Peribacillus simplex NBRC 15720 = DSM 1321: one gene and its partner. The protein of the gene in region 1 interacts with the protein of each later gene in a pairwise test. Links are inferred from orthologs where the notes say so. Each region holds a gene or a part of one and is shown in the gene's direction. Other genes may lie near its edges. The genes, in order: asd and def.

Evidence for each region.
Region 2: the proteins of asd (region 1) and def interact in binary tests that used the Escherichia coli proteins (3 or more experiments, as listed by UniProt). The link is inferred for Peribacillus simplex NBRC 15720 = DSM 1321 from one-to-one orthologs.

Annotation. Positions count from the first base shown.
Region 1 is NZ_CP017704.1:872,584-889,748, reverse strand. Bases 6,364-9,178 are described here. They hold asd (aspartate-semialdehyde dehydrogenase), read left to right. Parts: upstream 6,364-7,150; coding sequence 7,151-8,206; downstream 8,207-9,178. Other genes in these bases: dapG (aspartate kinase), read left to right, coding at 8,304-9,178; BS1321_RS04010 (dipicolinate synthase subunit B), read left to right, coding at 6,364-6,938. Also shown: pnp (polyribonucleotide nucleotidyltransferase), read left to right, coding at 269-2,386; BS1321_RS04030 (polysaccharide deacetylase family protein), read left to right, coding at 2,543-3,502; BS1321_RS04025 (M16 family metallopeptidase), read left to right, coding at 3,549-4,775; BS1321_RS04020 (YlmC/YmxH family sporulation protein), read left to right, coding at 4,938-5,207; dpaA (dipicolinic acid synthetase subunit A), read left to right, coding at 5,437-6,339; more of BS1321_RS04010, read left to right, coding at 6,336-6,363; more of dapG, read left to right, coding at 9,179-9,530; dapA (4-hydroxy-tetrahydrodipicolinate synthase), read left to right, coding at 9,573-10,442; BS1321_RS03990 (ribonuclease J), read left to right, coding at 10,725-12,395; BS1321_RS03985 (ClpP family protease), read left to right, coding at 12,524-13,270; BS1321_RS03980 (YlzJ-like family protein), read left to right, coding at 13,267-13,494; BS1321_RS03975 (DNA translocase FtsK), read left to right, coding at 13,734-16,064; BS1321_RS03970 (DUF6509 family protein), read right to left, coding at 16,094-16,393; BS1321_RS03965 (GntR family transcriptional regulator), read left to right, coding at 16,699-17,165.
Region 2 is NZ_CP017704.1:980,056-989,218, reverse strand. What follows is about bases 733-3,684. They hold def (peptide deformylase), read left to right. Parts: upstream 733-1,941; coding sequence 1,942-2,427; downstream 2,428-3,684. Other genes in these bases: rsmB (16S rRNA (cytosine(967)-C(5))-methyltransferase RsmB), read left to right, coding at 3,370-3,684; fmt (methionyl-tRNA formyltransferase), read left to right, coding at 2,424-3,383; priA (primosomal protein N'), read left to right, coding at 733-1,846. In the rest of the region: more of priA, read left to right, coding at 1-732; more of rsmB, read left to right, coding at 3,685-4,722; dual-specificity RNA methyltransferase RlmN, read left to right, coding at 4,722-5,816; BS1321_RS04510 (Stp1/IreP family PP2C-type Ser/Thr phosphatase), read left to right, coding at 5,821-6,570; pknB (Stk1 family PASTA domain-containing Ser/Thr kinase), read left to right, coding at 6,576-8,609; rsgA (ribosome small subunit-dependent GTPase A), read left to right, coding at 8,633-9,163. UniProt on the Escherichia coli protein: Removes the formyl group from the N-terminal Met of newly synthesized proteins. Requires at least a dipeptide for an efficient rate of reaction. N-terminal L-methionine is a prerequisite for activity but the enzyme has broad specificity at other positions.

The DNA of each region.
Region 1 (17,165 bases):
TTTGGACGTATTCTACATAAGGCTGAGCCTTCGTCCTTGGGACTCGGCAGGAGCCGGGTCCTTTTCCATTTATAAATGATCAGGATATACATAATCAAATGAATGAAATTTTTATTCATTTTACTGTTAATGCTTGTTTTTTTCGTGCATAATAGGAATAGTTTGGTTTTAACTTGAGTTCAGTTACTTTCACATATAAATGATTTAATCCAATACAGGTTTAGGTAAACTAAGCCTCTAAGTGAAGATTCAGAGAGGGGTTTAATAAATGGGACAGGAAAAACATACGTATTCATTTGACTGGGCCGGCCGTAATGTAACGGTAGAGATAGGGCAATTGGCCAAACAAGCAAACGGGGCAGTTTTAGTCCGTTACGGAGAAACTGCCGTATTAAGTACAGCAACAGCTTCGAAGGAACCAAGAAATGTCGACTTCTTCCCTTTGACAGTCAACTACGAAGAAAGACTCTATGCAGTCGGTAAAATTCCGGGAGGCTTCATCAAACGTGAAGGCCGGCCGAGTGAAAGGGCCATTCTTGCAAGCCGTTTAATCGATCGACCAATCCGTCCGCTTTTCGCTGATGGCTTCAGGAACGATGTTCAGATCATAAGCATGGTCATGAGTGTCGATCAAGATTGTTCTACGGAAATGGCAGCTATGCTAGGTTCTTCCCTTGCACTTTCAGTTTCCGATATACCGTTCGAAGGTCCAATTGCTGGAGTTGTAGTGGGGAGAATCAATAATGAATTCATCATTAACCCTACTGTTGACCAACTAGCTCAAAGTGACATCAATCTGACGGTTGCCGGCACTAAAGATGCGATCAACATGGTTGAAGCAGGAGCCAATGAAGTACCAGAGGAAACCATGCTTGAAGCAATCATGTTTGGACATGATGAAATCAAGAAGATCATTGCATTCCAAGAGAAAATTGTTGCTGAAATCGGTAAGGAAAAAATGCAGGTCACTTTATATCAAGTGGATGCTGAACTGGAAGCAGAAGTGAAAGGCCTATGTGGAGCTGACTTGAACAAAGCTGTACAAGTTCAGGAAAAACATGCTCGTGAAGACGCGATCAAAGAAGTAAAAGATCGTGTGTTGGTTCATTATGAAGAAGAAACTGATGAAGAAAAATTAAAGCAAATCAAAGAAATCCTGAATAAATTGGTCAAGTCCGAAGTCCGCCGTTTAATCACGGAAGAAAAAGTGCGTCCGGATGGCCGTAATCCAGACGAAATCAGACCATTATCATCAGAAGTTACCATTCTGCCCCGTACACATGGTTCCGGTTTGTTCACGCGCGGACAAACCCAAGCGCTATCCATCTGTACATTAGGTGCACTTGGTGATGTGCAGATTCTGGATGGACTTGGAACCGAAGAGTCAAAACGTTTTATGCACCACTATAATTTCCCGCATTTCAGTGTTGGTGAAACTGGCCCTATCCGTGGGGCAGGACGTCGTGAAATTGGTCATGGTGCACTTGGTGAAAGAGCTTTGGAGCCTGTCATTCCAAACGATAAAGACTTCCCATATACAATCAGACTTGTTTCTGAAGTGCTTGAATCAAACGGTTCAACATCACAAGCAAGTATCTGTGCAAGCACTTTGGCAATGATGGATGCCGGTGTTCCATTGAAAGCCCCAGTTGCGGGTATTGCAATGGGTCTTGTCAAAACAGGTGAGCACTATACAATCTTAACGGATATTCAAGGTATGGAAGATCATCTGGGAGACATGGACTTTAAAGTCGCAGGGACTTCAAAAGGTGTTACTGCCCTACAAATGGATATTAAGATTGAGGGTCTTTCAAGAGAGATTCTTGAAGAAGCTTTACTTCAAGCAAAACATGGCAGGATGCATATTTTGGAATCAATGATGTCAACAATCAATCAACCGCGTGAGCAGTTATCCAAATATGCTCCAAAAATCGTTACAATGTCCATAAATCCGGATAAGATTCGTGATGTCATTGGACCGAGCGGAAAACATATCAACAAAATCATTGAAGAAACTGGCGTGAAAATCGACATCGAACAAGATGGAACGGTATTCATATCTTCTACTGATGAACCAATGATTCAAAAAGCGAAGAAAATCATTGAGGATATCGTACGTGAAGTCGTAGTGGGCGAACTATACTTAGGTAAAGTTAAACGTATCGAAAAGTTCGGTGCCTTCGTTGAAATCTTCAATGGTAAAGACGGTTTGGTACATATTTCTGAACTGGCTGAAGAAAGAGTTGGAAAAGTGGAAGATGTCGTTTCACTTGGCGATGAATTATTGGTCAAAGTTACTGAGATTGATAAGCAAGGAAGGGTAAACCTTTCTCGTAAAGCGGTCCTGAAAGAGCAAAAAGAGGCAGCTAACCCTTCTCAATCGTAATAAAAATGAAAATCCGGCATGCGATTCCTTGTGAATCTGCATGCTTTTTTTGCATGAAAGTATAGGAATAACCATAGTGTGAATGGCATTAAAAGGATGTCATGTTCTACCTTGTCCGTTTTCTTCATACATTTTGGTATGAAGGGGGCGTAAAAAATGAATAATAAATGGAAGCAGATAGTTGCGATAAGTGCCATTGCAGGTATATCATGGTTATTAGTGCAAAATCCATATACACAAATTTATTTGACCCAATTAACCGATGATTCAGTTGCTTCAATGAAGCAAGAGGACGAGCTTCTTTTACAAATAAAAGAATCAACAAAAAAATATGAGATTGCACCACAGGATGCACGAATAGATTCTGTTTGGAAAACCGTTCCTGCATATAATGGCCTGAAGGTAAATATTGATGATTCGTATAAAGCCATGAAGAAGGAGGGCGTGTTCGATAAGGATAAGCTGGTATTTCAGCAGGTACCTGCAAAGATACATATGGAGGATCTGGATCCGGCTCCGATTTACCGGGCCCATCCCGAAAAGCCAGTGGTTTCATTTTTAATCAATGTGGCCTGGGGGAATGAATACTTACAAGATATGTTGGCCGTGTTAAAAAAGAATAATGTCAAGGCCACTTTTTTCCTTGAAGGGAATTGGACCAAGAAAAATCCTGATTTGGCTAAGATGATTAAGGGTGGCGGGCATGAAATTGGAAATCATTCTTATTCACATCCCGATATGAAAAACATATCCGCACAAGCTACACGTGAGGAAATTCGAAAAACGAACGAAGTCATTGAAGCGGTGACAGGTTTGAAAATGAAATGGTTCGCACCACCAAGTGGAAGCTACCGGGATGAAACGGTGAAAATCGCGGATTCTTTGGGTATGGAGACAGCCATGTGGAGTGTGGATACGATCGACTGGCAAAAGCCAAGCCCTGAAGTCCTTCAACAAAGAGTGCTTTCTAAGGTACACCCAGGAGCATTTATATTGATGCATCCGACGGAATCCACTGCAAAATCATTGGAAACGTTAATAATTGAAATAAAAAAGAAAGACTTAGATGTAGTTACCGTTTCGGAAGCAGTAGATGAAGAGCGATCGAATCCATAATGTATTGGTAACGATAGCAGCATAGAATGATTGGGAGGAATGTTAGTTGATTAAGAAATACACGTGTCAAAATGGAGTTAGAATTGTATTGGAAAATATTCCAACTGTACGCTCAGCAGCAATTGGAGTATGGATCAAAACAGGTTCAAGAAATGAAACACCAGAATTGAATGGGGTTTCACATTTCCTGGAGCATATGTTCTTCAAAGGAACAACTACGAGAAATGCGCGTGAAATTGCCGAGTCGTTCGATAGTATTGGGGGACAGGTGAATGCATTCACTTCAAAAGAATATACATGCTATTATGCTAAAGTAATGGATAACCATGCAAGCTATGCTCTTGAAATCCTAGCTGATATGTTCTTCAACTCAACATTTGATGGGGAAGAATTGAAAAAAGAAAAAAATGTCGTCTACGAAGAAATCAAAATGTACGAAGACACACCCGATGACATTGTCCATGACCTCTTAAGCAAGGCAGTATATGAAAATCACCCCCTTGGCTATCCTATACTTGGGACGGAAAATACGCTTGAAACGTTCAATAGTGATACATTAAAAAAATACGTCCATGACATGTATACACCCGATAAAGTGGTAGTGTCCATTGCTGGGAATGTGGATGAAAAATTGATTCAGGAAGTCGAAAACTACTTTGGCTCGTATCAAGGAGGGGAAGACCGTCTTGAATTGGTCAAACCGTCCTTCCATGAAAATAGGATCACCCGTAAAAAAGATACGGAACAAGCCCACTTATGCCTTGGTTACAAAGGGTTGGAAATCGGTAATGATAAAACATACAGCCTGATTACCTTGAATAACATTCTTGGAGGAAGCATGAGTAGCCGCCTATTCCAGGACGTTAGGGAGCAACGCGGCCTTGCCTATTCCGTTTATTCCTATCATTCCAGCTATCAAGATAGCGGTATGGTGACAGTATATGGGGGGACAGGCACAAATCAGCTTGACAGCCTGTATGAAACCATTCAGGAAACACTGGATACTTTAAAAAGGGATGGCATTACGGAAAAGGAATTACGAAATAGTAAAGAGCAACTTAAAGGAAGCTTGATGCTCAGCCTTGAAAGCACGAATAGCCGCATGAGCCGGAACGGAAAAAATGAGCTGATGTTGGGTGAGCACCGTTCCCTTGATGATATCATCATCAAGATTGACGCGGTGACAGAGGATACCGTCAATGAATTGGCAAATCAGATCTTTACGAAACATTCCTTGTCATTAGTGAGCCCGTTGGAAAACTGGGACAAATAATAACGAACAAGTCTGCACCTTCCTTTTATTAATGGGAGGTCAGGCTTTTTTTCGTTGAATGTGGGAGGGTCCTATGTTATGGACAATATTTGGATAAATTCCTTCTAAGTTTACCTTTTTCGGATATAGATTGAATAGAAGGCGAAAAAGGGGGAACCAAAATTGAGGTTGAGCGAATTGAGCGGAAAGGAAATAGTCGATGTGAATAGGGCGGAAAGATTAGGAATCCTTGGTCAGACGGATTTGGAGATAGATGAAACTGGACAAATTACCTCGTTGATCATCCCATCTGTTAAATGGTTTGGCCTTATAAGGAATGGCAGTGAAATAAGAGTGCCATGGGAACATATAAAAAAAATCGGTGCGGATATGGTCATCATTGATTTTCAGGAAGGACTTTCACTTAAAGACGGAGAGCATATGGACGGTTAAATGACGCACGCCCCATACTCCTTGGAACTTTTCGAAATGCACTCTCGAAAACGCCTTAGCTGCCAATAGCTAGGGCGTTTTTTCTTTTCTTATCACCGTTTTTTAAGTGAAAACATAAGATGGCAGGGTAACTAGAGAATGTAGGAAAAACCGAATTGCTTCCTGAAGGAATTGTATCATGAGGCAAGGAATGTTTAGGATCTTTTATATAAAGAAGGTGACGGTTTTAATGCTCACAGGCTTGCAAATCGCTGTAATTGGTGGAGATGCGCGTCAGCTTGAAGTTGTCCGTAAACTGACGGAGCTTGATGCAAAGCTATTATTGGTAGGTTTTGAACAGCTCGACCATGCTTTTACCGGCGCAGTTAAGGAAAAAATGGAAGATATAAATTTCATGGAATTAGATTCAGTTATTTTACCTGTCCGGGGCACGGATTCAGATGGGAAAGTAGAAACGATCTTTTCCAGTGAAGAGGTTGTTTTGACTGAAGAAATGATAAAAAATACCCCGGCACATTGCATTTTTTATGCAGGAATCAGTAACGATTACCTCGATGAGATATTCAAGAAAGTGGATCGCAAACTCGTTCTATTGTTCGAACGTGATGATGTGGCTATTTATAATTCGATTCCCACTGTTGAAGGTGCGATCATGATGGCCATTCAACATACGGATTTTACTATCCATGGATCGAATGTAGCCGTTCTCGGACTGGGAAGGGTCGGTATGAGTGTAGCCCGGTCATTTCAGGCACTTGGAGCAAAAGTAAAGGTGGGGGCAAGAAAAAGTGAAGATATTGCAAGGATCAGTGAAATGGCATTAACCCCTTTTCATTTAAATGATCTTGCTGCAGAAATGAAAAATGTTGATATATGTATCAATACGATTCCTTTTCCGATAATTACCGCAAAAGTTATAGCTAATATGCCCGTTCATACATTAATCATCGACCTTGCTTCAAAACCGGGGGGGACGGATTTTCGTTACGCTGAAAAAAGGGGAATTAAGGCGCTGTTGGCACCGAGCCTGCCGGGTATAGTTGCCCCGAAAACAGCTGGTCAGATATTAGCGAATGCACTGGGACTATTGATTCAAGACGAGTTCTTGAAAAGGAAGGGGAAAATAATATGAGTCTCAAAGGGAAAAGGATTGGTTTCGGATTAACAGGATCACATTGCACATATGATGAAGTGTTTCCGGAAATAGAAAAACTTGTAAATGAAGGGGTGGAAGTCATTCCAATCGTAACATCGACAGTACAAAACACGGAAACCCGTTTTGGAAAGGGCGAGGACTGGGTCGAAAGAATAGAAAAATTGACGGGGAATCATGTCGTTGATACAATCGTCAAAGCAGAGCCATTAGGACCTAAATTGCCACTTGATTGTATGGTGATCGCTCCTTTAACGGGTAACTCAATGAGTAAAATGGCAAATGCTCTTACCGATTCGCCTGTACTTATGGCTGCAAAAGCGACGATGAGAAATCATCGTCCAGTCGTGGTCGCGATATCAACAAATGATGCACTTGGGTTAAATGGTGTCAATCTAATGAGGCTGATGGCAGCAAAAGATATTTACTTTGTTCCATATGGCCAGGATAATCCCACAGGCAAACCAAGTTCCATGGTTGCAAGGATGAGCATGATAAGGGATACGATCATATCGGCACTGGAAAGGGAACAGATTCAACCTGTCATCGTCGAAAGGTTCAAGGATGATTTAGCCTGAACAAGTTTCTGCCACGGATCCAGCTTTGTAACGACTGACATATATGCATAAATTTGTAGGTTGAAGTTATAAAAAACCACTCCACTACCAGAATATTTTGTTAAAGTGCGACCCTTTGGAATGTTAATGTGATAAAATAAATGATATTCTGAACAAGAAGTAATAAATCCAACAAATAACTAATTTAAGAGATAGAAAAGGAGTATGTATAAATGACTGAGACACAGGGATTGCGTATTGCAGTTGTGGGAGCAACTGGAGCAGTAGGACAACAAATGATTTCAACACTCGAACAAAGGGACTTACCGATTAAGAATATCATCTTTTTATCATCGGCTCGTTCTGCAGGAATCAAACTTACGTTTAAGGGCGAAGAAATCGAAGTGCAGGAAGCAAAACCTGAAAGCTTTGAAGGCATCGATATCGCTTTATTCAGTGCTGGAGGAAGCGTGTCTAAGGAATTGGCTCCAGAAGCAGTGAAACGCGGTGCGATAGTAGTGGATAATACGAGCGCTTTCCGCATGGATGAAAATGTGCCGCTAGTCGTTCCTGAAGTAAATGAAGAAGACTTGAAACAGCATAATGGGATCATTGCAAACCCGAATTGTTCAACTATCCAAATGGTTGTGGCATTAGAGCCTATCCGCCAGACATATGGCTTATCAAAAATTGTTGTTTCTACTTACCAGGCTGTTTCTGGTGCAGGTGCTGCAGCGATAAATGAATTAAAGGAACAAGCTCGCGACTTGCTTGATGAAAAAGAAATAGAACCGAAAATTTTACCGGTCAAAGGGGACGAAAAGCATTATCAAATCGCATTTAACGTCATTCCCCAAATCGATAAATTCCAAGATAACGGGTACACATTCGAAGAGATGAAAATGATTAATGAAACAAAGAAAATCATGCATATGCAAGACCTTCCAGTAGCTGCAACTTGCGTAAGGCTTCCTGTGGTTACAGGTCATTCGGAATCTGTATACATTGAAGTTGAAAAAGAAGGCATAGCGGCTTCTCAAATCAAGGATTTAATGAGAACGGCACCTGGAATTGTGTTAGAAGATGAACCGGAACAACAAGTATACCCAACTCCTGCTTCATCCGTCGGCAAGAATGATGTATTCGTCGGTCGAATTCGCAAAGATTTGGATGAAGATAAAGGCTTCCATTTATGGGTGGTTTCCGATAATCTATTAAAAGGAGCAGCTTGGAATTCCGTTCAAATTGCTGAAAGCCTTTTGAAATTAGGTTTGGTTACCGTTAAGTAAGAATTTGAACTCGACACAAAATTAATTTCCAATAGAGATAGAGAGTTTTTGTCAGCTTCCCGGATCGGGAAGCTGGCTTATATTTGGGGTGCATATTATGAAAATTATCGTCCAGAAATACGGAGGGACATCCGTTCGAGATGAGGCAAGCCGTTCATTTGCCAAGGGACATATAGAAAATGCGATTAAAGAAGGCTATAAAGTGGTGGTTGTGGTTTCAGCAATGGGAAGAAAAGGCGATCCTTATGCAACGGATACCTTACTTTCCCTAGTAAATGGAGCGAAAGCCAGCCTTTCAAAACGAGAACAGGATTTACTTATGTCAGTAGGAGAAACGATATCATCTGTCGTATTTACGAATATGCTCTTGGAAAATGGTATTGATGCAGTCGCTTATACTGGAGCTCAAGCGGGATTCTTGACGAATACCGACTATTCAAGTGCGAAAATAATCGAAATGAAGTGCGATCGTCTCATGAAAGAACTTGAAGTGAAGGATGTCGTCGTTGTAGCAGGTTTCCAAGGAGCTGCTAAAAACGGGGACATCACGACCATCGGCCGTGGTGGAAGTGATACTTCAGCTGCTGCATTAGGTGCTGCATTGCAAGCGGAACGGGTCGATATTTTTACGGATGTGGAAGGAATCATGACGGCAGATCCACGTATTGCCGATCAAGCTCGTCCATTATCAATCGTTTCGTATACGGAAGTTTGCAACATGGCTTATCAAGGGGCGAAGGTCATTCACCCGAGAGCCGTTGAAATTGCGATGCAGGCAAAAGTCCCGATTCGGATAAGGTCAACATACAGCGAAGGTTTGGGGACACTTGTTACAAGCGTGACCAAGGGAAGCCAGGGCAGTGACATACGTGAAAGGCTCGTAACCGGGATTGCCCATGTTCCAAAGATTACTCAAATCAAGGTCCGTGCGAAAAAAGATCAATATAATCTACAGGCAGAAGTTTTCAAAGCAATGGCCAATGCCTCCATTTCAGTGGACTTTATAAATATATATCCAAGTGGTGTAGTTTATACCGTTTCAGAAGAGATGACAGAACTTGCCCTCTCGATTTTGGCCGAGCTTGGTCATGAACCGGTCATAGAACGGAATTGTGCCAAGGTTTCAGTAGTTGGTGCAGGCATCAACGGAGTGCCGGGCGTTGCAGCGAAGATTGTCACAGCGCTTTCCGAAAAGGAAATTGCCATTCTCCAGTCAGCGGACAGTCATACGACAATTTGGGTACTCGTAAAAGAAGAAGATTTAATAGAAGCTGTTAATTCTCTGCACTATGCATTTCAATTGCATGAAAGTGAAATACATTAATCATAGGGTTTTTAATAAATAAAGGTTTTAAAGAGGTGTTAGATGATGATATTTGGTAGAGTATCAACCGCAATGGTCACCCCTTTCGATAGCAAGGGAAATGTTGATTTTCAAAAGACGACTTCATTGGTTAATTACTTATTAACTAATGGAACCGATTCGCTTGTGATTTCGGGAACGACAGGTGAATCTCCAACTTTATCTTCGGAGGAGAAAATTGCGTTATTGCGTCATGTTTCTAAGGTTGTTGAAAAACGTGTACCCATCATCATGGGTACAGGAAGCAACAATACGTATGCTTCCATCGAGTTGACAAAAAAAGCGGAACAAAATGGCGCCGATGCGATAATGCTAGTTGCCCCGTATTATAGTAAAACGAATCAAGAAGGTCTGTACCAGCATTTTAAGGCTATTGCAGCTAGTACGACTCTTCCTGTTATGGTATATAATATCCCTGGGCGCGCTTCGGTTAACATTGAACCGGAAACGATCATCCGCCTTTCGAAAATTCCTAATATCGTTGCCGTTAAGGAAGCGAGCGGGGATTTAAACGCTATGACCCAAATCATAGCCGGCACGGATGAAGATTTTGCATTATATAGTGGGGACGACGCTTTAACACTCCCAGTATTGGCGATTGGTGGTGTGGGTGTAGTTTCGGTTGCTTCACATATTGCTGGTAATGAGTTGCAGAAAATAGTGGAGGCCTTCATCAGTGGGAATTTGAAAGAGGCAGCCCGGCTGCATCAGGAACTGTTACCGCTTATAAAAGGTTTGTTTGCGGCGCCAAGCCCTGCACCTGTCAAAACAGCGCTTCAGTTATATGGAATTGACGTTGGATCGGTGAGACTTCCAATCGTGCCATTGACGGAGCAGGAGCGCCTTGCATTAACAAAGGTATTAAAAAAATAAAAAGACACGGAACAAGCTGATCGTTGAAGATTGGCTTGTTTTTACATAATGATGTATATGAATGGGATTTACTTTCCGATTTCGGGATGAAAATATTTGGATTTTTTTATGATCAATCGAAACTCGATAAAAGTACAAAGGATCTCTTACATAATAGGTTGTTTTTTTGAATTAAATGAAAAAGTCCCTCTGAAAATGGTAAGTGTTGTCATGTTTTTTGAACATCGGTTATAATGAAATCATTGGGAAATTATGAACGGGATTTTTAAGGAGGATATTCGATTGGGTAAAGATAAAAATAATGGAATAAAAGTGATTTCTCTTGGAGGACAAGGGGAACTTGGTAAAAATATGTACGTCGTCGAGGTGAACGAGGACATCTATCTTCTTGATGCAGGGTTAATGTTGCCAGAAGACGAAATGCTCGGAATCGATGCGGTTATCCCTGATATTTCTTATTTGATGGATAATAAGGAACGGGTGCAGGGGATATTCATTACTCATGGTCATGAAGACCATATGGGAGCGCTTGCTTATGTCTTGAAATATTTACCAGTACCTGTTTATGGAACAAAGCTTACACTTGCTTTAATCAAAACGAAATTAAAAGAAGATGGCTTTAACGGCAGGGCAACATTCACTGAAATCGATTCGGATTCTCTTTTAAGTTTCCCTCAAGCAGCCGTGTCTTTTTTCCGGACTAACCATAGTATTCCTGATTCCGTCGGAATCGTGATCCACACTCGTGAAGGTGCAATCGTTTATACAGGGGATTTCAAATTCGACCAAGCAGCAACAGATCTATATAAACCGGAAATCGGTAAAATGGCTAGCATCGGTGAAGAAGGTGTCCTATGCTTGCTTTCGGATAGTACCGGTGCCGAGAGGCCAGGTTATACGACATCAGAAGCAGTTGTGGCCAAAGATATTACAGAGGCTTTTCATGCTGCATCCGGAAGGATCATCGTTGCGTGCTTCGCTTCGAACATCAATCGGATTCAACATGTTTTCAATGCAGCGGCAGCAAGTCGCAGAAAAGTGGCAGTTGTAGGAAAAAGCCTGCAACGCGTTTATGAAACTGCCTTGAACCTTGGCTACTTAAAGGTCGAAGAAGAGCTGATAATCCCAATTAATGAAATTAGTCAGTATGACGACCGTGAAATCGTCGTGTTATCGACAGGTCATCAGGGGGAGCCCATTGCGGCACTTCAAAAAATGGCTAAACAGACCCACAAGCAGGTAACGATCAAAAAGGGAGATACAGTTTTGATCAGTGCATCACCCCTACAAGGCGGCGAACTTATTTTATCCAAAACCGTCGATTTACTATACAGGGTAGGTGCGGAAGTGGTATCTGCAAATAAATATAAAGTGCACGTAACAGGGCATGGCAGCCAGGAAGAACTTAAAATGATGATCAATTTGATGAATCCTAAATTCTTCATCCCTGTACATGGGGAATACCGCCATTTATATGCCCATCAAAAAGTTGGGATAGCCGCGGGGATTAAACGAGAAAACATCATAATTGCCGAAAAAGGTGATGTCATTGAACTAAAGGGCAATAAAATGGGTCTTTCCGGCAAAGTCTCTGCAGGAAATATCTTGATAGATGGCAGCGGTGTTGGAGATGTGGGTAATATCGTTCTTCGTGATCGGCGCTTATTATCCCAGGATGGCATTTTGATTGTAGTGGTCACGTTGAACCGTCAGGATAAAAGCATTGCAGCTGGCCCTGAAATCATTTCAAGGGGCTTCGTATATGTTCGCGAATCAGAAAAAATGATTGGGGAAGCAACTGAAATAGTAAGTGAAATCGTAAAGAAAAATGGGTCGCGCCAACCTTTTGATTGGTCCACGCTGAAGCAGGAAATGCGTGATGCGTTAAACCAATTCTTCTATGAAAAAACGAAACGACGCCCAATGATTTTACCAATCATTATGGAATATTAAGTAAGGAACCCCTGATTTGAACAGTCAGGGGTTTTTTTTTCTGTGTCAAACCTCTTTTATCTTGAAGAATGAAGTCCGAGACTCGAGACATAATAAAGCTATAGGCTTAAGAGAAAGGGGTTGGCATAGTGGATAATGCACCATTACCAAATGAAAATGAAGGCAAGCAGGAAGGTAAGAATTCAACTTTAATCGAAAAGATCCAGCAGCTGGGGGCTACTAATGTTCCGCAACTATCTCAGGACTCAAAAATCCATTGTTTGACGATCATTGGACAAATTGAAGGACATATGCAGCTGCCGCCTCAAAATAAAACGACCAAATATGAACATGTTATTCCGCAAATTGTGGCAATTGAACAAAATCCCAATATAGAGGGGCTGCTTGTCATTTTAAATACAGTGGGAGGAGATGTCGAAGCGGGACTGGCCATCGCAGAAATGCTGGCTTCCCTTTCAAAGCCATCCGTCTCCATTGTACTTGGCGGGGGGCATTCGATCGGTGTGCCGATTGCGGTTTCGTGTGACCATAGCTTTATAGCAGAAACAGCAACGATGACGATTCATCCCATTCGTTTGACAGGGCTAGTCATTGGCGTGCCTCAAACCTTTGAATACTTGGATAAAATGCAGGAAAGAGTCATTAAATTTGTTACGAGGCACTCTAACGTTACGGAAGAAAGTTTTAAGGATTTAATGTTTGCTAAAGGAAATTTAACCCGTGATATTGGCACGAATGTAATCGGGGCAGAGGCAGTTGAAATCGGTATGATCGATGATGTAGGAGGAGTAGGCCAGGCCATGAGAAAACTAAATAGCTTCATGGAAGAAAGAAGGCCCAAAATTGCTGGGGAAGAGGAGGGGCTTCTGCAATGACGCTTTATACGATCGTTCCTGAAGAAATAATTTTCCCTCATCACCATGAGAAGACGGCAAATTTAATAGAAATGATCTATAATGGTGTACATGTGATGGTTGAACATGACGGTGGCCGCACGTTTCGAATTGATCGAATTGTAAGCACGGATCCTGAAGATTATATGAATGTACACATTCAGCCGGGTGCTGTCATAAATGTGTTCGAACAGATGAATCCTTAGTAGTAACGACTAACTGAGGTAAATTATGATATACTGGAATGAAAATCAGCAGCCGCTTGGCTGCTTTATTCATTATATGGGAAAATTGTCCGCCTTAAGAGTAAATGGTATATATATCAAGGACAGGGACATATTTATTTGGTATAATCAGTGAGCGAACGTTTGTTTCGTGAAGGGAAATCATGTAGAGATGTTGAATAGGAAAGTTAGAATAGTTTCATGAAGAATCAGGTGATATTATGGCAAAGAAGAAACGCAGAAAAAAGAATAGTACAGAGAAGTTAAAACTAACGCTTAAATATGAATTGATTGGCCTAACTTTAATAGGTCTGGCCATCATTGCCATTGCCAAGCTTGGAGCAGTGGGAAATGGGACGGTCTTTTTAATCCGCTTCTTCATGGGGGAATGGTATATCCTCTTTTTATTGGGAGCAATTGCAGCTGGCTTCTATTTGATGATAAAGAGAGAGGTCCCTTACCTGTTAAAACGGCAATTCGTCGGGATGTACTTCCTTGTCGCGAGCATGCTCCTACTAAGTCATGTGACGCTGTTTAACATGCTTGCAGATGGAGGACCGTTTACGAAGCCCAGCGTCATTTCGAATACATGGGAATTATTCTGGATGGAAGTGACCGGCAAGGCCAGCACAAAGGACCTTGGGGGCGGTATGATTGGAGCAATATTATTTGCAGCCTCATACTTTTTATTCGACGAAGCTGGATCGAAAATCGTTTCATTCCTTTTTATCATTGTAGGTGCCGTCCTATTGACCGGGAAAACTTTAGGTGAAACCCTCGGGAAGTTTTTCATGGGTCTCGGCGGCTTTTTCAAAAAACAATGGTCCGCATTCAGAGATGATATGAAAACGTGGAATGAAGACAAAAAAGAAAAGAAAAAGAATCCCGTGAAAAAGAAGAAACGGGAAAAAGATCCGGATGAAGAAACTGTTCAGCCCCTTCATCAAGAAGAGGAAACACAGCAAATGGCGACGGAACGGATCATTTCCAGCTTTGCTGATAAAGCTTATAGCGACGAAAATGAAATAATTCCGGTTGTTCCGGAACCTGCAGCTGAAAGTACAGAGGACCAAGATGATGCCGTTCCACCTATGAATTTTACGGAAGTGGAGAATAAAGAATATCTTTTGCCGCCTCTTTCATTATTATTGCAGCCCAAAAAAACGGACCAAAGCGGAGAGTACCAATTGATCCATGAAAATGCGGCAAAACTTGAGCGCACCTTTCATAGCTTTGGAGTGAAAGCGAGGGTCACGCAAGTTCATTTAGGCCCAGCCGTAACCAAGTATGAAGTTCATCCGGATGTAGGGGTGAAGGTAAGTAAAATTGTCAGCCTATCCGATGACTTGGCGCTTGCACTGGCCGCAAAGGATATTAGGATCGAAGCTCCGATTCCCGGAAAATCGGCTATCGGTATAGAAGTGCCTAACTCCGAAGTGGCAATGGTGTCATTAAGGGAAGTATTAGAGGCCAAAGAAGTTGACAAGCCTGACGCAAAACTGCAAATAGGCTTAGGGCGGAATATTTCTGGTGAAGCGGTTAAAGCGGAGCTCAATAAAATGCCGCATTTACTAGTGGCTGGTGCTACTGGCAGCGGGAAATCCGTTTGTATCAACGGGATTATCACGAGTATTCTGATGCGGGCAAAACCGCATGAAGTGAAAATGATGATGATCGATCCAAAAATGGTGGAGTTGAATGTCTATAATGGAATTCCCCACTTACTCGCACCTGTAGTGACAAATCCAAAGAAAGCTGCACAGGCTTTACAAAAAGTTGTCAGTGAAATGGAAAGGCGCTACGAGTTATTTTCCCATTCCGGTACACGTAATATTGAAGGCTACAACGATTATATTAACCGGTATAACATAGAAGAAGATGCAAAACAACCGCTCTTGCCTTATATCGTAGTCATTGTCGATGAGCTGGCGGATTTGATGATGGTCGCCTCAAATGATGTAGAGGATGCCATCACACGTCTTGCACAAATGGCACGTGCAGCTGGCATCCATTTGATTATTGCCACTCAGCGGCCATCCGTAGATGTAATTACAGGGGTCATTAAAGCGAACATCCCATCTCGGATTGCTTTTAGTGTCTCTTCAATGACCGATTCGAGAACGATACTCGACATGGGCGGAGCCGAAAAACTGTTAGGCCGGGGTGACATGCTCTTCCTGCCTGCAGGAGCTTCAAAACCGGTTCGCGTCCAAGGGGCCTTTTTATCCGACAATGAAGTCGAGGAAGTTGTCACATATGTCATTTCACAGCAAAAAGCACAATATAACGAAGAAATGATACCGGATGAAATTGCAGAAACTTCAAATGGTGAAGTCGAAGATAGTTTATACGGGGATGCGGTGTCCTTGATCGTAGAAATGCAGACTGCATCTGTTTCCATGCTGCAGCGACGTTTCCGGATTGGATATACACGGGCAGCAAGATTGATTGATGAAATGGAAGCGAGGGGAATTGTCGGTCCATATGAAGGCAGTAAACCACGAAATGTATTGGTTACTAAAGATGAACAGGATGAAGCGCATTCATCATAGAAAAAAAAACCGGGCTGCAGCCCGGTTTTTTAATTATTCATCGCCTCGTTTAAATGTTTAAGGCAGAAGTCGGTAATCATCGCTTCTTCATCTTCTTCTAAATCGAATTCAAGTGCGCCTTCGTTCCCTTTTTCAAAAATATCATATTTAATCAATTTGCCTATTTGTTCTTCCACAGCAAAAAGCACCCGGATATATAAACCATTTTCTGAAAAGAGCTCATCCTCTTCAGGCACTTCAATATCCAAGAACAACTCGTAACGTTCCCCGGACAAAATACCAAATGGATCATTCAATTTTTCGATCGTGTATTCTGTAATCTTTAACATCTTGTGTACATCCCTTCAAAGAAGATAAATCCTATTATACAGGAAAACAGCATCTTGAACAGAGCTGCATTCATTTTGCATTTTCAAAAATTAATTTATCTGATTTAGGAGAATAATCGTACAAATTCCGCGGCCTTCTCTAGATTGAAAGACACAGGGAAGGGTAATTTCTCCTAAATTCTTTTAAAGTAAATAGTAAAACACTATTTATTTATATCAAAAAAAATGTTATATTATTTTCGATTAGTAGGAATGATTCAACATCAGAGGTCTGATGTCTTAAGAAATTAGCTGGGGGAAACTGTATGTCAATAAAATCAGATAGTCGACATTTATATTTGCAGGTCATTGATTACCTGAAGCAGGATATTGAAGCAGGGGTCTATCAGGAAAATGAAAAATTCCCTTCAGAATTCGATCTTGCAAAAAAATTGGGAGTGAGTAGGGCGACACTTCGAGAAGCGCTGCGAATTTTAGAAGAAGAAAACATCATCATTCGCCGCCATGGAGTTGGGACTTTCGTCAATCCGAAACCTCGGTTCACTTCAGGTATCGAGCAATTAAAAAGTGTCACGAACATGATTGAAGAGGCAGGAATGAAGCCGGGTACGATTTTCTTAAGCTCGACGGCCCTAGAACCTACAGAAGAGGATATACGCAGGTTTTCTTGTTCAACAGATGAACGCATCGTCATCATCGAACGTGTAAGGACAGCGAATGGGGAGCCAGTTGTCTACTGTATTGACAAAATTCCTGAATCTATACTATCAGA
Region 2 (9,163 bases), 100 kb from region 1 along the record:
AGAAATGGCATCGGCCATGTCCAGCCATGCAAAAAAACAACAGGAACTCCTTCATTATTTTATTGAACATCAAGAACCAATTCCGTTAAAAGAATTGCTTGAATTGATAAACACATCAAGCGGTACCGTCAAATCCCTAGTGTCAAAAGGTGCCTTGGCGGAAATGGACCAAGAAATATACCGTGATCCATATGAAAACCGTGTGTTCGAAAAATCCACTCCCTTTACACTAACAGCTGAACAAGCAGCTGCCTTGAAGCCCATCCACGAGAAAATTCATCATGATGAACATGATGTCTTCCTTTTATATGGTGTAACCGGCAGCGGGAAAACGGAAGTGTATCTACAGGCAATTGCCTCTGTCATCGAAAAAGGGAAGGAAGCCATCATGCTTGTACCTGAAATCTCTTTAACGCCACAGACGGTGAAAAGGTTTAAGGAACGATTTGGGGAGCAGGTAGCTGTCATGCATAGTGGTTTATCCGTAGGTGAAAAATATGATGAATGGCGAAAAATTCATCGTAAAGAAGTAAAAGTGGTGGTTGGCGCGCGTTCAGCCGTGTTTGCTCCTTTTGAAAACCTGGGACTGGTCATCATTGATGAAGAGCATGAATCCAGTTATAAGCAAGAAGAAACGCCAAGGTACCACGCCAGGGACGTCGCCATTGAAAGAGCAAAATCATATAGGTGTCCGGTTATTCTTGGCAGCGCCACACCTACACTTGAATCTTTTGCGCGAGCCAAGAAAAACGTCTATAAATTATTGACCCTTAGCCAGAGGATGAATAAAAATGTGTTGCCAGCAGTGGATATTGTAGATATGAGGGAAGAACTAAGAACGGGAAATCGTTCCATGTTTTCGGAGCTGCTCTTTACCAAGCTGAAAGACCGGCTTGAGAAGGGGGAGCAAACAGTTCTGATGCTAAATAAAAGGGGGCATTCTTCCTTTGTGATGTGCCGAAGCTGCGGATTGGTCATCAACTGCCCTAATTGTGACATTTCACTTACATATCATCGCTTTAATGATATAATGAAATGCCATTATTGCGGTTTTGAAGAAGGGATGCCTTCCGTTTGCCCTGAATGTGAAAGTGAACATATAAGGTTCTTCGGTACAGGAACTCAAAAGGTTGAAGAAGAGCTTGCAAAAATCCTCCCTGAAGCACGGGTAATACGAATGGATGTTGACACGACGAGTAAGAAGGGTTCACATGAGCGGTTGCTGAATGCCTTTGGTGAAGGGAAGGCCGATATATTGTTAGGCACCCAAATGATAGCCAAGGGCCTTGATTTTCCTAATATCACCCTTGTTGGAGTCCTTTCAGCTGATACGATGCTACATCTGCCTGATTTCCGTTCTTCGGAAAAAACATTCCAGCTGCTGACACAAGTCAGCGGAAGGGCGGGACGTCATCAGCTTCCGGGAGAAGTGGTCATCCAAACCTATACGCCTGAGCACTACAGCATCGAGCTTTCTGCGTTACAGGATTATGATGCTTTTTATGAACGGGAGATGCATCTAAGGAGGCAAAGTCATTACCCTCCCTATTATTATGTTGTCCTTATAACCGTTTCACATGAAGACTTAATGAAGACGGTGAGTGTTACTGAGAAAATTACCAATTATTTAGGCTCACGATTGAATCGGGATTCTATCGTACTAGGTCCGGTTGCTTCGCCCATTAGTCGAATCAACAATAGATATCGCTATCAATGTCTGATAAAATACAAACGAGAGCCGGACCTGAATCAGCATTTACGAACACTTTTGGAGCATTACCAAAAAGAAACCGCTCAGAATCATCTGCAGATTTCAATAGATTTAAATCCACAGATCATGATGTAATTGTTTAAGAGATGGATGATTACCGCGAGCTGTTACAGCTTGCGTTTTTATATAATGAAGTGTTGTTTTTCATATCTAGGAGGGTACCTTTAATTTTGGCTATTTTACCGATTGTCTTGTTTCCTGAAAAAATTTTACAACAAAAATGCGATAAAGTAACAAGTTTTGATAAAAAGTTGGCAAAGCTGTTAAATAACATGTATGAAACGATGGTGGAGGCGGATGGCGTTGGACTTGCAGCACCTCAGGTTGGCGTGAAAAAGCAAGTGGCCGTCGTTGAAATAGAGGAAGGATCAGGTGCAATCGAACTGATTAATCCGGAAGTGGTGGAAATGGATGGCGAACAGACAGGTGTTGAAGGATGCTTGAGCTTCCCGAGTTTATATGGTGAAGTATCGCGTCCATACCGTGTCAAGGTCCGGGCACAAGACCGAAAAGGATCTTTTTTCGAGATAGAAGCGGAAGATTTCCTCGCAAGGGCCCTTCAGCACGAAATCGATCATCTGCAAGGAGTTTTATTTACAAGTAAGGTTTCCCGGTATATTTCGGAAGAAGAGTTAGAAAGGTTTGGAGAAGAATGACAAAAATTATTTTTATGGGTACACCGGACTTTTCAGTGCCGGTATTGAAAAGAATCATTGATGAAGGGTATGATGTGATCGCTGTTGTCACACAGCCCGATCGTCCAGTAGGCCGCAAAAAGGTGCTAACGCCGCCGCCAGTTAAGGTAGAAGCCGAAAAGCAGGGGATTCCCGTTTATCAGCCCGAAAGAATCCGTGAAAAAGAAGAACTTGAAAAGATCATTGCATTGAATGCTGACTTAGTGGTGACGGCGGCTTTCGGACAAATCCTACCGAATGAATTGTTGGATGCCCCTAAGTACGGTTGTATTAATGTACACGCCTCCCTGCTTCCTGAACTGCGTGGAGGGGCGCCCATTCATTATTCCATTTTACAGGGGAAAGAAAAGACTGGGATAACCATCATGTATATGGCGGAAAAATTGGATGCCGGTGATATATTGACTCAGGCGGAAGTTACTATAGAGGAAGAAGACAATGTCGGTACACTGCATGATAAATTAAGTAAGATAGGGTCGGATTTACTTGCAGAGACACTTCCGAAACTTATAAATGAGGAGTTACAGGCGATCAAGCAAGATGAGGCTAAAGCGTCTTTTGCACCTAACATCAAACGGTCGCAGGAAAAAATCGACTGGTCGAAATCAGGGGAAGACATCTATAACCATGTACGCGGCCTGAATCCTTGGCCTGTTGCTTATACAACCTTAGACGGTTCCATTTTGAAAATTTGGCAAGTAAAGAAACTAGAAGACGGCAAACAGGCCTTGCCGGGCACGGTCCTTGATGTACAAAATGATGGTTTCATCGTTTCGACAGGCAACGAGACGGCAATACTAGTGACAGAACTGCAGCCTTCAGGAAAGAAAAAAATGCCGGCGAAAGATTACTTGCGCGGAGCCGGGTCGTTCATTAAAGCAGGCATGAAGTTAGGAGAACAGAATGAAGCAAACTAAAAAGGGAGTACGTGAAATCGCTCTCGATATTTTGGAATCTGTAGAGAAAAACCAATCCTACAGTAACCTATTATTGAACAACTTGATTAAAAAGCACCAGTTATCCGTCGTGGACAGCGGTTTGCTTACAGAAATAAGCTACGGTACCATACAGCGGAAGATGACTTTGGATTATTATTTGAGCCCGTATATTAAACAACCTAAAAAAACGCAAAGCTGGGTCATCAACTTACTCAGACTTTCCGTTTATCAAATGGTCTATTTAGATAAAGTGCCTGATCATGCAATCATATTCGAGGCTGTCGAAATTTCCAAAAAGCGCGGACACAAGGGTACATCTTCGATGGTAAATGGTGTGCTTCGTAATATTCAAAGAAATGGTGTTCCTTCTTTAGATGATATTAAAGATGATATGGAACGGCTTTCCATAGAAGTGAGTCATCCAATTTGGTTGGTCAAGCGTTGGGTGGAGCAATTTGGTTATGAAAAAACCAAGGAAATGTGTGAAATAAACTTAACCGCACCATTACAGACAGGACGGGTTAATTTAAAGAAGATTTCACGCTCTGAACTAATCAGCATATTAACTGAAGAAGGATATGATGTTGAAGCAAGTGAAGTCGTTCCCGAAGCAATCGTCAGTTATAAAGGGAATCTTGCTCATTCAGAAAGCTATAAATTGGGGTATTTATCGATTCAGGACGAGAGTTCAATGCTTGTTGCACATGCATTGGGTGCGAATGAAAATGATGCTGTACTTGATTGCTGTGCTGCACCTGGAGGGAAAACGACACATATCGCAGAAGGTTTGACCACTGGACAAGTATATGCGCTCGACCTTCATGAGCATAAGGTCAAGCTCATAAAAGAGCAGGCGGAGCGCCTGAAACTCAGAAACAACATTAAGACAATGGCCCTTGATAGCAGAAAAGTGCAAGAACACTTTAATAAGGAAGGGTTTGACAGGGTCCTGATCGATGCACCATGTTCCGGGTTGGGAGTCATGCGCCGGAAGCCTGATGTAAAGTACACTAAAACAAAAGATGATATAATGAAACTCTCAAGTATACAAAAACAATTATTGGAATCAGCTGCCCCGCTTGTTAAGCAAGGCGGGAGGTTAGTATATAGTACCTGTACGGTGGATAAAGAAGAAAATGAAAAAGTCGCTGCAGCATTTTTGGAAAGCCATCCGGATTTTGAAAGCGATGCAACCTTGTCCACAAGAATGCCTGAAAGCGTTCAGCCATTTATCGAGGGTCATACGCTGCAAGTTTTTCCGCAATATTTTAGCAGTGACGGATTCTTTATTGCGAGTTTTAGAAAGAAGGTGCTGTAATGGCAGAAATCACTAAATCATCAAGAGTAAGAAAAGACACGACACCAGAAAAACCATCGATCTACTCATTAGAGCTTCACCAAATTAAAGAATGGCTTATTCAAAATGGAGAGAAGGCATTCCGGGCCGATCAAGTATATGACTGGCTTTATAAAAAGCGTGTCTCCAGTTTTGAAGATATGTCCAACCTTTCGAAAACATTACGGGATAAGCTGGAATCACAATTCACCTTCACAACATTGAAAACGTTGATTCAGCAAACGTCAAATGACGGGACCATAAAGTTTTTATTTGAACTCCATGATGGGTATTCGATTGAAACGGTGTTGATGCGCCATGAATACGGAAACTCCATTTGCGTGACAACGCAGGTAGGCTGCAGAATTGGCTGTACATTCTGTGCGTCGACACTTGGCGGTTTAAAGCGGAATCTTGAATCAGGGGAAATTGTTGCCCAGGTCGTTAAAGTTCAGCAAGCACTTGACGAATCGGAAGAACGTGTTAGTTCTGTCGTTATCATGGGAATCGGTGAACCGTTTGATAACTATGACAATATGATGTCATTCCTGAAGAATATAAACCATGAAAAGGGCTTGAACATCGGGGCTCGTCATATTACCGTTTCCACAAGTGGAATCATACCTAAAATCTATAAGTTTGCCGAAGAAAGCATGCAAATAAACTTTGCTGTTTCCCTTCATGCACCGAACACGGAATTGAGAAGTAAATTGATGCCGATCAATAAGGCCTACAAACTTCCTGACTTGATTGAAGCCATCAAATACTATACAGAAAAAACAGGTCGCCGTGTAAGTTTTGAATATGGTCTATTCGGTGGCGAAAATGATACAGTGGAGCACGCAGAAGAATTAGCAAATTTAATAACCGGGATAAAATGCCATGTCAACTTAATACCGGTTAACTATGTACCTGAACGCAACTATGTACGTACACCTCGGGACCAAATTTTTGAGTTTGAAAAAACATTGAAGAAGCGCGGCATTAATGTAACGATCCGAAGGGAACAAGGCAGTGATATTGACGCAGCCTGCGGCCAGCTTCGGGCCAAGGAGCGCAAAGAAGAGACGAGGTGACCCTATGAGGGCAATATTTAAGACAGACCGTGGAAAAGTCCGCCAGCATAATGAAGATAATGGCGGGATCTTTAAGAACTCGGAAGGCGTTCGCCTTGCCATCGTTGCAGATGGCATGGGCGGCCACCGTGCCGGGGATGTAGCCAGTGCAATGACGATAGACCTTCTGAAAAAGGGCTGGGAAGTATCCGCCGGTATCGAAACGGCAAATGATGCCGAGGGTTGGCTGAAGCAGCAAATCTTCTTGGTCAATCAGTTGCTTTTTGAACATGCAGAAGCGAATACGGAATGTAAAGGCATGGGGACCACCATTGTTGCAGCCATTTGCACCGACAAGTTTGCTACCATTGCCAACATCGGGGACAGCCGATGTTATTTGTATAATGAGAGCGGTTTTAAGCAGGTCACGGAAGATCATTCACTTGTTAACGAATTGGTCCGTTCCGGGCAGATTTCGAAGGAAGATGCAGAAAACCATCCACGGAAAAATGTTTTATTACGAGCCTTGGGGACAGAAATGCAAGTGGAAATGGACATTTTGACGGTCATCTTCGAAGAAAATGATTTACTATTGCTTTGTTCGGATGGTTTGACGAATAAAGTAAGTGAACAGGAACTGGAAGAAACGATAACCAATGGACGGCCACTTGAAGAGATGGCGAATTCATTAATAGATAAGGCCAATCACTACGGTGGGGAAGATAATATCACACTTGTGCTTGTTCAATTTACTGAAGAAAGTGAAAGCAGGTGAATTGAATGTTGATTGGTAGAAGAATCAACGGCCGCTATAAACTGATCGAGATGGTCGGCGGCGGCGGTATGGCGAATGTTTATCTTGCAAGGGATATGATCTTAGATAGGGATGTTGCATTGAAAATCCTTCGCATGGATTTTAATAATGACGAAGAGTTCATCAAGCGCTTCAATCGGGAAGCCCAATCGGCAACCAGTTTGGCCCATCCGAATATCGTAAGTATTTATGATGTTGGTGAAGAAGATTCCATCTATTATATTGTAATGGAATACGTGGACGGTTTCACACTTAAGCAATACATACAAAAATATTATCCAATTCCAATTGATGAAGCCTTGGATATCATGAAACAAATCACGGCAGCGATTTCCCATGCCCATCATAATGGGATCATCCATCGTGACATCAAGCCACAGAACATTTTGATTGATAAAGAAGGAACCGTCAAGATTACGGACTTTGGAATTGCATTGGCCCTAAGTGCAACAAACATAACGCAGACCAACGCAGTCTTGGGCTCGGTTCATTATTTATCTCCTGAACAGGCCAGAGGCGGTATGGCCAATAAGAAATCGGACATTTATTCACTTGGCATCGTCATGTTTGAATTGTTGACGGGGAGATTGCCTTTTTCTGGTGAATCAGCCGTTTCGATAGCTCTTAAACATTTACAATCGGAAACTCCTTCGCCAAAACGCTGGAACTCTGAAATACCTCAGAGTGTGGAAAATATTATCTTGAAAGCGACAGCCAAAGATTCATATTACCGCTATGAGAGCGTGGACTCAATGGAAGATGATATGCGGACGTCGCTTAATCCGGAGCGTTCAAATGAACTGCCTTTTGCGATTCCCGAAGATCATGATGCAACAAAAGCCATCCCCGTCATAACGGATGATCAGCTTTCAAGCATCGATGAGACAATCATTAGGGGTCCTGAAAAAAATACATTAGTCTATGCGGACGAAGAAGAAAGTGAATCAGAAGCAGAGAGTAAATCGAAAAAGAAACAGAAAAAACAAAAGAAACAGAAGAAACAAAAAAATAAGTCGGAACACAAAGGTAAAAAACGAAAGAACATGCCTGCTATCTTGGTGACCACCTTTTTAGTTCTCGCCCTGCTTGCTGTTTTATCTGTCACTGTTGTACCTCCCCTCCTTGTTTCGAAGGAAGTGACGATCCCTGACCTTAAAGGGAAAGAATTGGATGATGCCATTACTGATCTGCTTGAATTGAAATTGGAAATTGGAGAAACGATCAAGATTGAAGATGAAGAGGTTGAAGCTGGTCTTGTAATCAAAACCAATCCTAAGGAAGGTAAGACGGTCAAGGAAGGCGCAGAAATCGATATTTATGAAAGCATTGGTAAAGAGACGATTTCATTGTCTAGCTATGAAGGCCGAGACTACTCGGATGTTAAATCCCTGCTTGAAAAAATGGGATTCAAAAACATAAGCGTGACTGAAAAATATGATGACAGTGCTGCCGGCACGATCATAGAACAATCGCCTTCGGGTGCCACTGGAGTCGTACCATCCGAAACGGAGCTTGAGTTAACGGTCAGTAAAGGGGAAGATCTGCTTAGCTTGAAGAACTTAACGGGGTTCAATGAAACTGGCCTTAATGATTATTCAAGTGAGAGTGGAATAAAGGTTGAGGTCGAAGAAAAAGTCTATGATGATTCCGTAGCAGAGGGGCTTGTCATTTCCCAGTCACCGGAACCTGCCACGAAGGTGGAAAAGGGCAGTACTGTGAAAGTAGTCCTTTCAAAAGGGAAAGAAGAGATTCCTCCTAAGAGTGTAACGGAGGAAGTCAAAATCGAGTATGATCCGGTTGAACCAGGCAAAGCGCAAAAAATACAAATTTTCATTGAGGATATCAATAATAGCATGACGGAGCCCAAAGAAACATTCTTTATCGTGGAAAATGCCAAGAGAACGATCGAATTAATGGTTTCCCCGGATAAGAAAGCAGGATATAAAGTCATGCGGGACAATCAGGTCATCATCGACCAAGCCGTCTCTTATCCAGAATAAATCTAATAATTAGGAGTGTGGTTATGCCCGAAGGAAAAATTATCAAAGCATTAAGTGGATTTTATTATGTCCTTGATGGTGAAGAGGTATATCAATGCCGCGGACGGGGAGTGTTCAGGAAGAATAAGGTAACGCCACTTGTGGGTGATTATGTGGTTTTTGAAGCGGAAAATAAAACGGACGGAACCGTGACCGAAATAAAACCGCGAAAGAATGAATTGATACGTCCGCAAATCTCAAATGTAGACCAGGCAATCCTTGTCTTTTCGGCAGTGGAACCTGATTTCAGTCCAGCCTTGCTTGATCGATTTCTCGTACTGATCGAAGATAACGAAATCGAACCCATTATCGTCGTGACGAAACTGGACTTGGTTACTGCTGAAAACCAAAAGAAATTGTCTCAGTATATCAAGGACTATCAGAAACTTGGCTATACTGTACTGGAGACATCTTCAGTTACCGCAGGAGGAATTGAAGAACTGGTGCCGTATTTAGAAGGAAAAACCAGTGTATTTGCAGGTCAGTCCGGCGTTGGGAAATCGTCTTTGCTGAAT